One region of the Candidatus Pantoea symbiotica genome, then DNA from elsewhere that is predicted to be linked to it. Evidence: riboswitches for the same ligand, from Rfam matches in the RefSeq annotation. Region 1 holds a riboswitch; each other region holds the start of a gene.
The links. Region 1 has a riboswitch for thiamine pyrophosphate ahead of thiC (phosphomethylpyrimidine synthase ThiC). Riboswitches for the same ligand answer to the same signal wherever they lie in the genome.
Positions count from the first base shown of each region.

Region 1 (4,191 bases):
TGGTACGCACCGCGTTCATCACATAACCGAGTTCTTGCTCTGGATCCGGCACCGGCAGCTTATCGACATCCGCACGGCAGGTGATCGGATTGGAGAAACGTGGGCCTTCGCCGGTCTCAAAGTAGAGCCCAAGTCCCATCGCATCTGGAATGGTGAGGATATCGCTGAAGAGGATTGCCGCATCCAGCGCATAGCGACGCAGCGGTTGCAGCGTGACTTCACACGCCAGCTCAGCATTCTTACACAGCGACATAAAATCACCGGCTTCAGCGCGCGTGGCTTTGTACTCCGGCAAATAGCGCCCAGCTTGTCGCATCATCCATACCGGCGTGACATCAACCGGCTGACGTAACAGGGCGCGCAGATAACGATCGTTCTTCAGTTCACTCATAATGGGCTCTCTCATGCTAAGGCCGGCAGTGTAGCATTTTCACGCCGTGCTGGCGCGACACAGGGCAACGGTATCTTCAATCAGGCGACGCGCCACCGTGCCGGGCGGCGGTAACAGCGGCAGATCGTCATAGCGATACCAACCGGCATCCAGCAGCTCTTTACCGTCGTGTTGCAGATCGCCGCCATCATATTCCGCCATATACGCCATCATCAGAGAGTGCGGGAACGGCCACGGCTGCGAGGTAACGTAGCGCACGTTTTTCACCCGCACGTTACTCTCCTCCATCACTTCCCGCGCCACCGCTTGTTCTAGCGTTTCGCCCACTTCGACGAAGCCGGCCAGAACGGTATAGATGTTGTTGCGATGGCGCGCATGATTGGCAAGCAGGATCTCATCGCCACGGCGAATGGCCACGATGATGCACGGCGCAATTTGCGGGTAATAGCGCTCGCGGCAGTGATTGCACAAGCAGGCAAATTCGCGTTTGCTGATGTGCATCTCATGGCCGCAATAGCCGCACCAGCGATGCGAGCGGTAAAACTCTGCCAGCTGCACGCCACGTCCGGCGATTTGGAACAGGCCAACATCTTCATCAATCAATTGACGCACAGAGCCCATGCTGTCCGGGCGCGGCTCGCGTACCAGCCAGACATTCTCGCCCTGCCACTCGCCAATCAAAATGCCGTTGCTGCCGTTCAGGCCAAAATCGCTGGCTAAGCCATGCGGCAATTCACCCTGCGGCATCCAAAGTTTTTGCTCATGGCTGACAACCCACCAACCAGCGTCTAAGCTTGAGATCTCACGTTGCATCTTAATCGTTGTCCTTAGCGTCAAATCGCACGCTGAAATCCTAATATTAAGTGTGTAATAAACAACTATAACCTACCTGGAGCCCCATATGCTTAACCAGTTAGAGAACCTGACAGAGCGTGTAGGTGGCAGAAATGAATTGGTGGATTCATGGCTGCGCGCCCGTCGACAGCTGCTCGTCACTTACTACGAGCTTATTGGCATGAAGCCACAAAAAGATGCGTTAACTGCGCTGGATGAACAGGCGCTCGATGCGTTTTGTCACAACCTGGTGGATTACCTGTCTACCGGCCATTTCAGCGTGTATGAACACATCATTAGTGAGATGCAGGGTGATAGCCCATTAATCGTGGCCGCGCAGATTTATCCGGCACTTGAGGCGAATACCGATCGCATCATGCAGCTCTACGACACCCATCTGCAGCAAGCGATTAACGATGATAATTGCGTGGATTTTCAGACCGCGCTCTCTGAAGTCGGCGAGGTGCTGGAATCGCGCTTTACGCTGGAAGATAAGTTGGTGCAGCTCGCCTGGGACAACCAGCTGGCGCGCCCGCCGGTTGCCAACGACAGCGTCATCGCCCGCCCGGCTTAGCATCCCGAAGATGTAAAAAACTTGTTATTCAAGAAAAGCCCTCTTATGCTGAATGGGCTTTTTTTATTTCTTCTTTCAGAAGTATGAAGAGTAAGGTTTTGCGGTTTAAGCGTAGCGTGCGCAGCCAGTTTGCACTCGGACAGCGCGCAGGGACCGGAGCGTACACGTAGTACGTGACGGTCACGAGCACTGCCCAGGTGCAAAATGGCAAGCAAAGTAGCTTAAACCACAAAACACAACCTTGTCGGAGTGCCCTCCGGGGCTGAGACCGTTAATTCGGGATCCGCGGAACCTGATCAGGTTAGTACCTGCGAAGGGAACAAGAGTAGACATCATCAGCACGTTGCAAGCTGGCGCCCAGCATCGTCGCTGTTACTCCTTCCGAACTCTGGACAAGCAACTTCCAACCTTTACCGGAAACTTGCTATGTCTGCTAAAACTTCTCGTCGTGAACAACGCGCTCAGGCGCAAGAATTTATCGATTCTCTGCAGGGAACCGCTTTCCCCAACTCCAAACGTATCTGGATCACTGGCAGCCGCGCGGATATTCGCGTGCCGATGCGTGAGATACAGCTCAGCCCGATGCACATCGGCGGCAGCAAAGAACATCCGCAATATGAGCCGAATGAAGCGGTGCCGGTTTATGACACCGCCGGTGCTTATGGCGATCCTCAAGCCACTATTGATGTGCATCAGGGACTTGCAAGACTACGCGCCAACTGGATCGAAGATCGTGGCGACAGCGAAACCATCCACCAGCTAAGTTCCAGCTACACGCAGCAACGTCTGGCCGATGAAGGCTTGGATCACCTGCGTTTTGAGCATCTGCCACAACCGCGCCGCGCCAAAGCGGGTCGCCGGGTTACCCAGCTGCACTATGCACGTCAGGGCATCATCACGCAGGAGATGGAGTTTATTGCGCTGCGCGAAAACATGGGCCGCGAGCGTATTCGCGGTGAAGTGCTGCTACAGCAGCATCCGGGCCACAGCTTTGGCGCTAATCTGCCGGAAAATATCACCGCTGAATTTGTCCGCCAGGAAGTCGCCAGCGGCCGCGCCATCATCCCTTCTAACATCAACCATCCCGAATCCGAACCGATGATCATTGGCCGCAACTTTCTGGTGAAGGTAAATGCCAATATTGGTAACTCGGCGGTGAGTTCATCAATTGAAGAAGAAGTAGAGAAGCTGGTGTGGTCGACGCGCTGGGGCGCAGACACCGTGATGGACCTCTCAACCGGCCGCTACATTCATGAAACGCGCGAGTGGATTTTGCGAAACAGCCCGGTGCCAATTGGTACAGTGCCGATTTATCAGGCGCTGGAAAAGGTGAACGGCATTGCAGAAGATCTCAACTGGGAGATTTTCCGCGACACGCTGCTGGAGCAAGCGGAACAAGGTGTCGACTACTTCACCATTCACGCTGGCGTGCTACTGCGCTACGTGCCGATGACGGCCAAACGCCTGACCGGCATTGTGTCGCGCGGCGGCTCGATCATGGCGAAATGGTGCCTGTCACATCACACCGAAAGTTTCCTCTATCTGCACTTCCGCGAGATTTGTGAAATTTGTGCCGCCTACGATGTGGCACTGTCGCTCGGCGACGGCCTGCGTCCCGGCTCGATTCAGGATGCCAACGATGAGGCACAATTTGCCGAACTGCATACGCTGGGCGAACTGACTAAAATCGCCTGGGAATATGATGTGCAGGTGATGATTGAAGGTCCGGGCCATGTGCCGATGCAGATGATTCGTCGCAATATGACCGAACAGCTTGAGCATTGTCACGAAGCCCCGTTTTACACGCTTGGCCCGCTCACCACCGATATCGCGCCGGGCTACGACCATTTCACTTCTGGTATCGGCGCGGCCATGATTGGCTGGTTCGGCTGCGCCATGCTGTGCTACGTGACACCTAAAGAACACCTTGGTTTGCCGAATAAAGATGACGTGAAGCAGGGGCTGATCACCTACAAGATCGCCGCACACGCGGCGGATCTGGCGAAAGGTCATCCCGGTGCGCAGATCCGCGACAATGCGATGTCGAAAGCGCGTTTTGAATTTCGCTGGGAAGATCAGTTCAATCTGGCGCTCGATCCGCACACCGCACGCGCCTATCACGATGAAACTCTGCCGCAGGAATCGGGCAAAGTCGCGCACTTCTGTTCGATGTGCGGACCAAAATTCTGCTCAATGAAAATTACTCAGGAAGTGCGCGAGTTTGCCGCCCGCCAACAGGCTGAAGCTCAGCCGATAGAGATTGGTATGGCGCAAATGTCGGATGCCTTCCGCAATCGTGGCGGCGAGCTTTATCACGCTGCCGATACCCTTAAAGAGGAAAATGTATGACCGACGCCTTTCCTGCCACGGCCCCAAAACTGGGGCTGTATCC
Region 1 covers NZ_JBSZHR010000002.1:4,282,028-4,286,218, reverse strand. The annotation lists gene hemE (uroporphyrinogen decarboxylase) at 1-391, opposite strand, end outside; gene nudC (NAD(+) diphosphatase) at 431-1,204, opposite strand; gene rsd (sigma D regulator) at 1,293-1,799, shown strand; TPP riboswitch at 2,035-2,135, shown strand; gene thiC (phosphomethylpyrimidine synthase ThiC) at 2,226-4,148, shown strand; gene thiE (thiamine phosphate synthase) at 4,145-4,191, shown strand, end outside.

Region 2 (4,191 bases), on a different contig from region 1:
CGGATTATCCCAATATCACCGGTTATGCGTTGGGGCTTTATACTCGCACGCCACGACCGAGTGATTTTTCCTGCAGTTTTCACGCTAATGCGCAGTGGCTGCTGGAAGAGAATATGGTGTTCCACATGTATATTTCCGCGCAAGGCCTGGCGTTCAGCGAAACGGTGCGCGTTACGCCCGCTGGCGCAGAACGGCTGACAAATTTACCGCGTCAGTTATTATCATTGCCGGACCAGTAATGAACAGGATGTCTTATGACGCAGGACGTTGAACTGATTGATTTAGCCGTAACCTTTCCCGCTTTACGTTTCGATCTGAAATATGCCACGGCGGATAACATCGCGGGCTATGCCATTTACCAGGAGGCCAAAGCGTTGCTGCATCCGGCCGCCGCCGACGCACTGGCAAAAAGTATTGAGATCGCCCGGCTGGCGGGATTCAGTTTGTTGGTACTCGATGCCTATCGGCCGCAGCAAGCGCAGTGGCACTTGTGGGATGCCTGTCCGGATAAAGATTATGTGGTGCCGCCCGCGCAGGGATCGAATCACAGTCGCGGTGTGGCGATTGACCTGACGTTACTTGATGCACAAGGCCAGCCGCTGGATATGGGCACCGCCTTTGATGCGATGGAAGTGGAATCGCATCCCTATCATCCGAATGTCCCCGCCGAAGCACAACGTAATCGCCTGCTACTGAACGCAATTATGTTTGGCGGCGGCTTTGTCGCTATGCCAACCGAATGGTGGCACTTCGAGTTGCCTGACGCGAAAAATTATCCATTACTTGATGAGCGATTTGGCTGCGTTGCTCGTTGAATGATGTGGTTGTAATGCCTACCAATATTCGGGTTTAACCGCAGGTTTTTTATGCGTCGCAACCCGAACAGGAAACTGGCATGCATCAAGCTCTTCATTGGTGATCGTTCTGCGTATCCAGTGACTATGATTCTGCAGCGAACCCGGAACACCACGTACATTTCCCTGGCGGTGCGGTAAAATTATCCCGATGCGAACTTCGGGATAATCTTCGCGAATAGCCTTAAGTGCTGGCGTCATGTCGGTGTCAGCCGATACTAACACCAGCTGCGCGACCCTCTCTTCTGCTGGCAACTTCTGCTGTTTTGCAAACAAACGATACATGCTGATGGCAATATTCACGTCGGTTTCTTTTTCTTCAAGTTCCCAGATATCTACCTTATCCAGACGTGATGCGGGCACGTTTTTACTGATGAAACGCGGAGCCCGAGCGTGCTCAAGTCGATGACGTCCGGTGAAGATATTTATTCCGGTCGTTTTCAGCGCGCGAATATAAGTATCCTGAGCGTGTCGGGATTCAATACCGCGTGTGGCGAGGTGGGGAATAACCGAGGAGGTATAATAATTTACTGTTTCAATTATGGCAGTCGGATCCTGTACCCGGCATATATACGACAGCAGCAATGACAAGTTGAGCCATTTATAAGGCGTACCTGCAAGGAGTCCATAAAATACATTGTATCCATCAATAAATATTGCAGTACGCACTCTTATCCTTCCTTAAGATACGAAAAAACCGGCCTGAGCCGGTTTTTTCACCCTAACGGCCAGCGAACTGAATCGCTGCGTACAGGGTTGAGTTGTGTGGCTAACTTATCAGCATTACTGGCTAAACTCAAGTTGCTCAAGGTAAAAGCTAATCCATGAAGATTATAAGTTCAGGCGCTAATTTCGCTTCCAGTAGTAGTGCAGCAGTATTTATTGTTGAAAAGACTGGTTATATGCGAATGGTCTTACTTCAGGTTAACGGTATTTCTAATCAAAAGTATTTAGTACAGATAATATTTTAAAATGTCCATTAACCTGAATCGTTAATTTAGATAACTACCGCAACTGACTATCCTTACTTCCGCGGCGGTTATAACCACCGATCGCCGCCTGTTTTTTATCGATCTTGCTCTGGCAATTCACGCAGTAACGCACGCCAGCTAATGCCGCGCGACGCGCTTCCGGGATCGGTTCGCCGCACTCGTCGCAAAACTCGGCGCTTTCACCGTGGCCGAGATTCGCGCGCGCGCGGGCCACCGCGTCATCGACCGTGGCATCAATTTGTTTGTGCACTGCACCGTCTTCTGACCAACCGCCAGCCATACTTCACCTCCAAAAAAACAGATGCCCAAAGTATAAGACATGGCGTGATGAATGCCGGACAGGCCAGAATTTAACAAGGTTGACACATCATCGCGCGCCATCCTAGACTGCGGCTTGTTCCAAGGGGTGCTCTGTTAAGGGGCTGAGATTCTACCGGCTGGCGTGTATGCGCTGGCAACGTAGTGACCCTCCGAACCTGATCCGGCTAATACCGGCGTAGGGATGCGGAACCGCAGGGCGATATTGCGCCCTGATTCCCTCTTTGTGCTTTGTAGCGGACAGTTCGCGCTCTTCAGGCGGTGCCTGAGAGTCTCTGCGCAATTGCAAAGGTGGCGACGTACATGAACGAAACACACATCATTCAGGCTCTGCTGACATTCCTGCAGCGTGAAGAGTCTTCAGACGACGATTTCAACCAGTTGGCCCTCGAAATCTTCGCTTATCAGTTCGCACACAACCAACCTTATCGCCGCTTTGCCATCCAGCGCGGACGCACGCCGCTGACGGTGAAAAGCTGGCGCAACATTCCCGCCATCCCGATTAATGCCTTCAAAGATCTGACGCTCAGCTGCCGTCCCACCGACCAAATTGCCGAGATCTTCATGACCAGCGGCACCACCGGCACGGTAAAAGGGCGCAGCTACCATCCGACGCTGGACGTGTGGAAGAAATCGATGCTACTCAACTTCCGCCGTCGCTTTATGGCGGGCAGCGAACGCATGCGCATGGGCATTTTGTTCCCGGATAAAGTGGCGATGCCGAACTCGTCGCTGGCGACCTATCTCGATTTGGCGATGCAGGAGTGTGGCACGACAGACAGCGAAGTAATGGTGGGCGAGCATGGCCTCGATATCGATCGCCTGTTTAGTGCGCTCGAGCAGGCCGAAGCCAGCGGTGAACCTTATGCGCTGCTGGGTGCCAGCTACAGCTTCATGCCTCTGCTGGATGAAATGCAGCGCCAGCAACGCCGCTTCGCGCTGCCTGCCGGCAGTCGAATTCTCGATACCGGCGGTTTTAAAGGCCAGTCGCGCGAGATTGGCGCAGAGGAATTCTACGCTTCGCTCTCTCACGCCTTCGACATCCCGCGTTCACACTGCATCAACATGTACGGTATGACAGAAATCAGCACGCAGTTTTACGATGCGGGCAATGAGCGCTGCCCGCCGGTGAAATCCGGGCCGCACTGGATCCGCACGCGCGTGGTCAATCCGCTTACCGGCGATGATGTGCCGGACGGCGAGGTTGGCGTGCTGGTGCATCATGATTTGGCACATTTCAACTCGGTTTCCGCCTTGTTAACGGAAGACGCGGGCGTGATGGTGCCCGGCGGATTCCATCTTTTGGGACGCGCGAACGGCGCTGATGCCAAAGGCTGTTCACTGACCATGGAAGCGTTTCTCGCCAGCGCGCAGGCACCGCTGTGAAAGAAGTTGCCGGACATTTGCCGGGCCTTTCCGCTGACGAAGTGCAGTGGCACACGCTGAGCTTCAATCATCATGGCGAAAGCCTCGAAGTTAGCGTGCCGCAACTCAATGACCAGCAGATAACGGCGCTCGCAGCGCGCATCCGCACCAACGCCCGCGCTTATCTTCATCAGCTAAGCGTGGCGCAGATCATCGCCATCATTGATGAAGCGGTGGCGCGACTGCTCGATCGCGATCATCCACTGCGTATCAAAGCCGAAAAGCTGCTGCCTATCGTCACCGGTTACGACGCCGACATGGTGCGGCTTGGCCTCACCGGCTACCTGAAAACTTTCCGTCAGCCGCAGCTGAAGCGCTTTCTGGCGGAGGATTTCGCCGATCCGCAGATGCTCGACGATTTCCAGCCACGCCCCAAAGGCGGCTTCGCGCGTGCGTTTGGCCCGCAACTGTTGATGCATATCTGGGCGGGCAACGTGCCGGGCTTACCGCTGTGGAGTTTGATCTGTGGTCTGCTGGTCAAGGCGGGCACCATCGGCAAACTGCCGGGTAATGAGCCGCTGATGGCAAGCTGGTTCGCGCAGTTGCTGGCGGAAATCGACCCAAAACTCGGCGAGTGCATCGCGGTGGTGTGGTGGAAAGGC
Region 2 covers NZ_JBSZHR010000003.1:623,273-627,463, reverse strand. The annotation lists gene ACXIZX_RS23590 (M24 family metallopeptidase) at 1-239, shown strand, start outside; gene ddpX (D-alanyl-D-alanine dipeptidase) at 255-815, shown strand; gene ACXIZX_RS23580 (NYN domain-containing protein) at 834-1,523, opposite strand; gene ACXIZX_RS23575 (DksA/TraR family C4-type zinc finger protein) at 1,860-2,126, opposite strand; TPP riboswitch at 2,239-2,366, shown strand; gene ACXIZX_RS23570 (LuxE/PaaK family acyltransferase) at 2,468-3,550, shown strand; gene ACXIZX_RS23565 (acyl-CoA reductase) at 3,547-4,191, shown strand, end outside.
Region 2: it holds a riboswitch for thiamine pyrophosphate, as region 1 does, so the genes downstream of both, ACXIZX_RS23570 (LuxE/PaaK family acyltransferase) here and thiC (phosphomethylpyrimidine synthase ThiC) in region 1, are expected to answer to the same signal.

Region 3 (4,191 bases), 1.7 Mb from region 1:
ATGATTAACGGCGATACGAGTATGAACGGCATAACCCGCTGACTGCTGTTTGAGCCCCATCAAATCGAAACGCTGCTTAACCGCATCCGCTTGATTGCTTGCCAGCACTTCAAGATGCAAGGCGACGCCACGGCTCAGATCAACATCGGCAGCATGAACTTTCACCGAGCGCGGCGTTGGGGTGATTTGTCCGCGCAACGCGTTAGCAGGCAGTTGCGCCACATCGGCATTCTTCGTGAAACGACTTTGCGGCAGCATCAGCACGTTTTTATCGTCGACGATGCGCTTCCATTGTTCGCCAAACGGCTTAACGAAGTCGCTGAGGTTTTCGGTATCGGTGCTGGTGATGATTTTTGGCGAGGCATTGGCGGCGGTGACGTACCAACGCGGCATCACGTCAGTGATAAACAGCTGCCAGTATTCATTCACGATCGGGATCTCAATCGACTCGCCAGCCGCGATGCCTTTGAATTTTTCCGTGGGTTCCAGGCGGGTGAGATCCCCGACGATGTGCGTCATTTTGAACTGATCGTTATCGACCCGCAGCGTTTCGTGCACGTTGCTCATGTAGATCGCCCAGTTTTTACTGGTGAGCGCCGGGCCGTTGTTGGTCAGCGTGATGGTGGCGGTATTGCAGGATGCCCAATCGGCGCCGAGTTTCGCGCAGTTCACGCCGTGATCGGCCGCCTGGTTGTCAGTGACCTGATACTGCACGCCGAACTGGCTGATTTGGTCGACGACCTGCTGATTACTGCGCGGGGATGAACTGCAGGCGGCAAGGCCCATCACGCTCAGCGCCAGTAAACTAATTTTTAACTTTTTCATACTGTTATCCTTCTCCACGGAGGTAAGTCTCTGGCTCCTGCCAGATCGGGGTCAAAACAGGGTGAATGGCGCGACGACCATAAATTTGATGTCTTTTTCGTCCTGGAAGATGTTGCCGTAACCGCCGCTGTAGCTGGGAAGATCGCTGTGATTGTCGTAGCGGGTGTAATGCAGTTTGAATTGCGTGTCTTTGGCGCGGCCTTGCTGGATGGTGTAAACCAGGTCCATGCTCCACGCCGACTCTTTCAGGCGCTGGTTTTGGTCGTAAATCGGATTGGTGGAAGGCTTCGCGTCCCAGCCATAGGCGTATGAAGTGCCGACTTGCCAGCCGGGAAATTGCCAGTGCCCAAGATCGACCATCACACCGGCGAACAACGCTTTCTCACCGTTGGCGTTCCAGTCAGAGCGGGAATCCCACCACACATCCATGCGGCCATTCGAGCTGGCATAGGACGGCGTCATACGCTGCAGGAAGAAGCCCTGATTACCTTCGGCTTTTACCCATGTGCCTTCGAGACGGAAATCGAACGCGCCCATCGTGTAGCCGAACGTCAGCGCCTGCAGCCAGGCGAGGCCATCGTAAACATCGTTGACCTGGCCCACGCCGCTGTTGTCACGATCTTTCGCGCCGTAAAACTGATAGCTGGTGCGCAATGGCGCATCGGCCAGCGGCAACTGATAAGAGGCTTTGGCAAAATACTGATCCATGTAATTCGCCGCCTGGCCGTATGCGCCTTCCAGCACCAGCGAGTTTTTGAAATCGTATTTGGCACCAAAGGATTGCAGCCACGGAATCTCCGTCACGCCATCGGCCTTGCGGAAGTTGTACATGTCGCGATACCACGGCGCTTTGTATTCGTCCGTCCACATCCAGGAGACGGAAAGGGCGCCCGCATCGCTAAAATCGAAGACGGTGCCAGCCTCAACACCGCGATAGGTGCCGGGCAGGAAACTCCAGTGCGGTGCCAGTAGCGTCTGCCCGCTGGGTTGCAGATAGCCGGCGCGCAGCCAGTTATCCTGCCATTTTGCCTTGATCGCCGCTTTATAAAGACTTAAGCCGCTCTTATCACCGCTCCAGTCCTCATCCCAGCGCGTACGGGCGTTGCTGAAACCAATTTCATTCGGTGCTGCCGGGCCGCCATTACTTAACTCCACTGCGCCAAATGCCGCAAGATCGAGGCCAATCACATCACCGGCATAACCGGATGAGAAGTCGAGATTGGCGTTAGCAGAGGCGTGATGCAGATTGGCATCATACTGACCGTACGCGCCTTTTTGCGGATCCATCTCTTTGCGATCGCGCTGACGTTGCCAGTAAAACAGGTTGCCAGTGAGCGATGAGTCTTCGACAAAACCCGTGGCGTGGGCAGAGGGAACAGGCACAAAAGTACCGGCAAACAGGGCAGAGATAATAGCCGCAGAGAGCGGGGCGCGTGGAATCCGACGCATAGCAAATCCTCCGTGATGCTTCCATGAACAATTAATAAATCCGTATTGTTTCGTCATGAAACAAGTTGCGAGGGATGCTATTTTTCGCGACGCGAATTATCAATGGAATTTATTACAAAATATGACATGGCACGCAAAAAGAAGGGTTTTTAAGGACTTTATTCAATCAGTTAGATGAACGCGTAAAATGTAACTTTTCGAGCAAGATCCACAGAGAAAGTGGCGATTGCTTGCTTTAATCTGGCTTGTTCCCTATGCTCGCCAACGTAGTTTTGACTCGGGGTGCCCCTCTAATACAGGGCTGAGATACACCCGCTGACCTGATCTGGATAATGCCAGCGTAGGGAAGTCAGATGCCTGACCGCATTCGCCTTCTTGATCGCCGGTTGGGAGCCTTATGAAACAGCCTGACCTTCTTTCCCCCGCGCAACTCGCGCACTCTTTGCAACTGCTGCGTCAGCAAGCGCCGCTGGTGCACTGCATGACCAATGACGTGGTGCAAACCTTTACCGCTAACGTGCTGCTGGCACTGCAAGTCTCGCCCGCGATGGTGATCGATCCTGAGGAAGCGGCGCAGTTTGCCGGTTTTGCCGATGCGGTGTTGATCAACGTAGGCACCTTAACCTGCGATCGTCGTGATGCGATGCTGGCGGCGGTGCAAGCAGCGCAAGCGGCAGGCACGCCGTGGACGCTGGATCCGGTGGCGGTCGGCGCATTAAGCCTGCGCACCGCCTTCTGCCAGCAGTTGCTGAGCCTGCAACCGGCAGCGATTCGCGGTAACGCTTCAGAAATTCTCGCTCTGGCGCATCAGGCCACCGGCGGACGCGGCGTCGACAGCCTGCATCAGGCCGATGCCGCGCTGAGCGCCGCTCAGCAGCTGGCGCGTGATTTCAACACAATTGTGGCGGTGACCGGTGAAGTCGATTACGTCACCGATGGCTTGCAGACATTCTCGATTCCCGGTGGCAGCCCGCTGATGACGCGCGTGGTTGGTACAGGTTGCGCGTTGTCAGCGGTGGTGGCGGCCTTCACCAGCTTGCCAGGCGATCGCCTGCAACATGTGGCTGCGGCTTGCCGCGTGATGTCGTTGGCCGGTGAGCTGACAGCACGCCAGGTTTCAGGGCCGGGCAGCTTTGTCGCCACCTTCCTCGATACGCTGTGGACGCTGGAGGTGAAAGCATGAAACGCATCAACGCCTTGACCATTGCCGGCACCGATCCGAGCGGCGGCGCGGGTATTCAGGCCGATCTCAAAGCCTTCTCCGCATTGGGCGCTTATGGCACCAGCGTTATTACCGCGCTGGTGGCGCAAAACACCTGTGGCGTGCAGTCGGTCTATCGCATCGAACCGGATTTTGTCGGCGCACAGCTCGATTCGGTGCTGGATGATGTGCGCATTGATGCCGCGAAGATCGGCATGTTGTCCGAAACCGCGATAGTCGAGGTGGTCGCCGAGCGGCTGAAACGGGCCAGCCTGCCGTTTGTGGTGCTGGATACGGTGATGATTGCCAAAAGCGGCGATGCGCTATTGTCGCCAGATGCCGTAGCCAGCGTGCGTGAATTGCTGCTGCCGCAGGTCTCGCTGATCACGCCGAACCTGCCGGAAGCCGCGGCGCTGCTGGGACGCGCTATGGCGCAGGATGAGAAGACCATGTTGCAGCAGGGCGATGCGCTGCTCGATCTCGGCTGTGAAGCGGTGCTGATGAAGGGTGGGCATCTCAGCGATGCCGAAAGTCCGGATTGGCTGATTACCCGCGACGGACGCCAGCGCTTTACCGCGCCGCGTGTTAATACGCGCCACACGCACGGCACCGGTTGCTCGCTCTCCGCCGCACTGGCGGCGTTGCGTCCGCGTCATGATGATTGGGCGGCAACGGTGGCCGAAGCCAAGGCGTGGCTACAACAGGCGCTGTTGCAC
Region 3 covers NZ_JBSZHR010000002.1:2,536,591-2,540,781, reverse strand. The annotation lists gene ACXIZX_RS12380 (family 20 glycosylhydrolase) at 1-825, opposite strand, end outside; gene chiP (chitoporin ChiP) at 877-2,274, opposite strand; TPP riboswitch at 2,543-2,638, shown strand; gene thiM (hydroxyethylthiazole kinase) at 2,672-3,457, shown strand; gene thiD (bifunctional hydroxymethylpyrimidine kinase/phosphomethylpyrimidine kinase) at 3,454-4,191, shown strand, end outside.
Region 3: it holds a riboswitch for thiamine pyrophosphate, as region 1 does, so the genes downstream of both, thiM (hydroxyethylthiazole kinase) here and thiC (phosphomethylpyrimidine synthase ThiC) in region 1, are expected to answer to the same signal.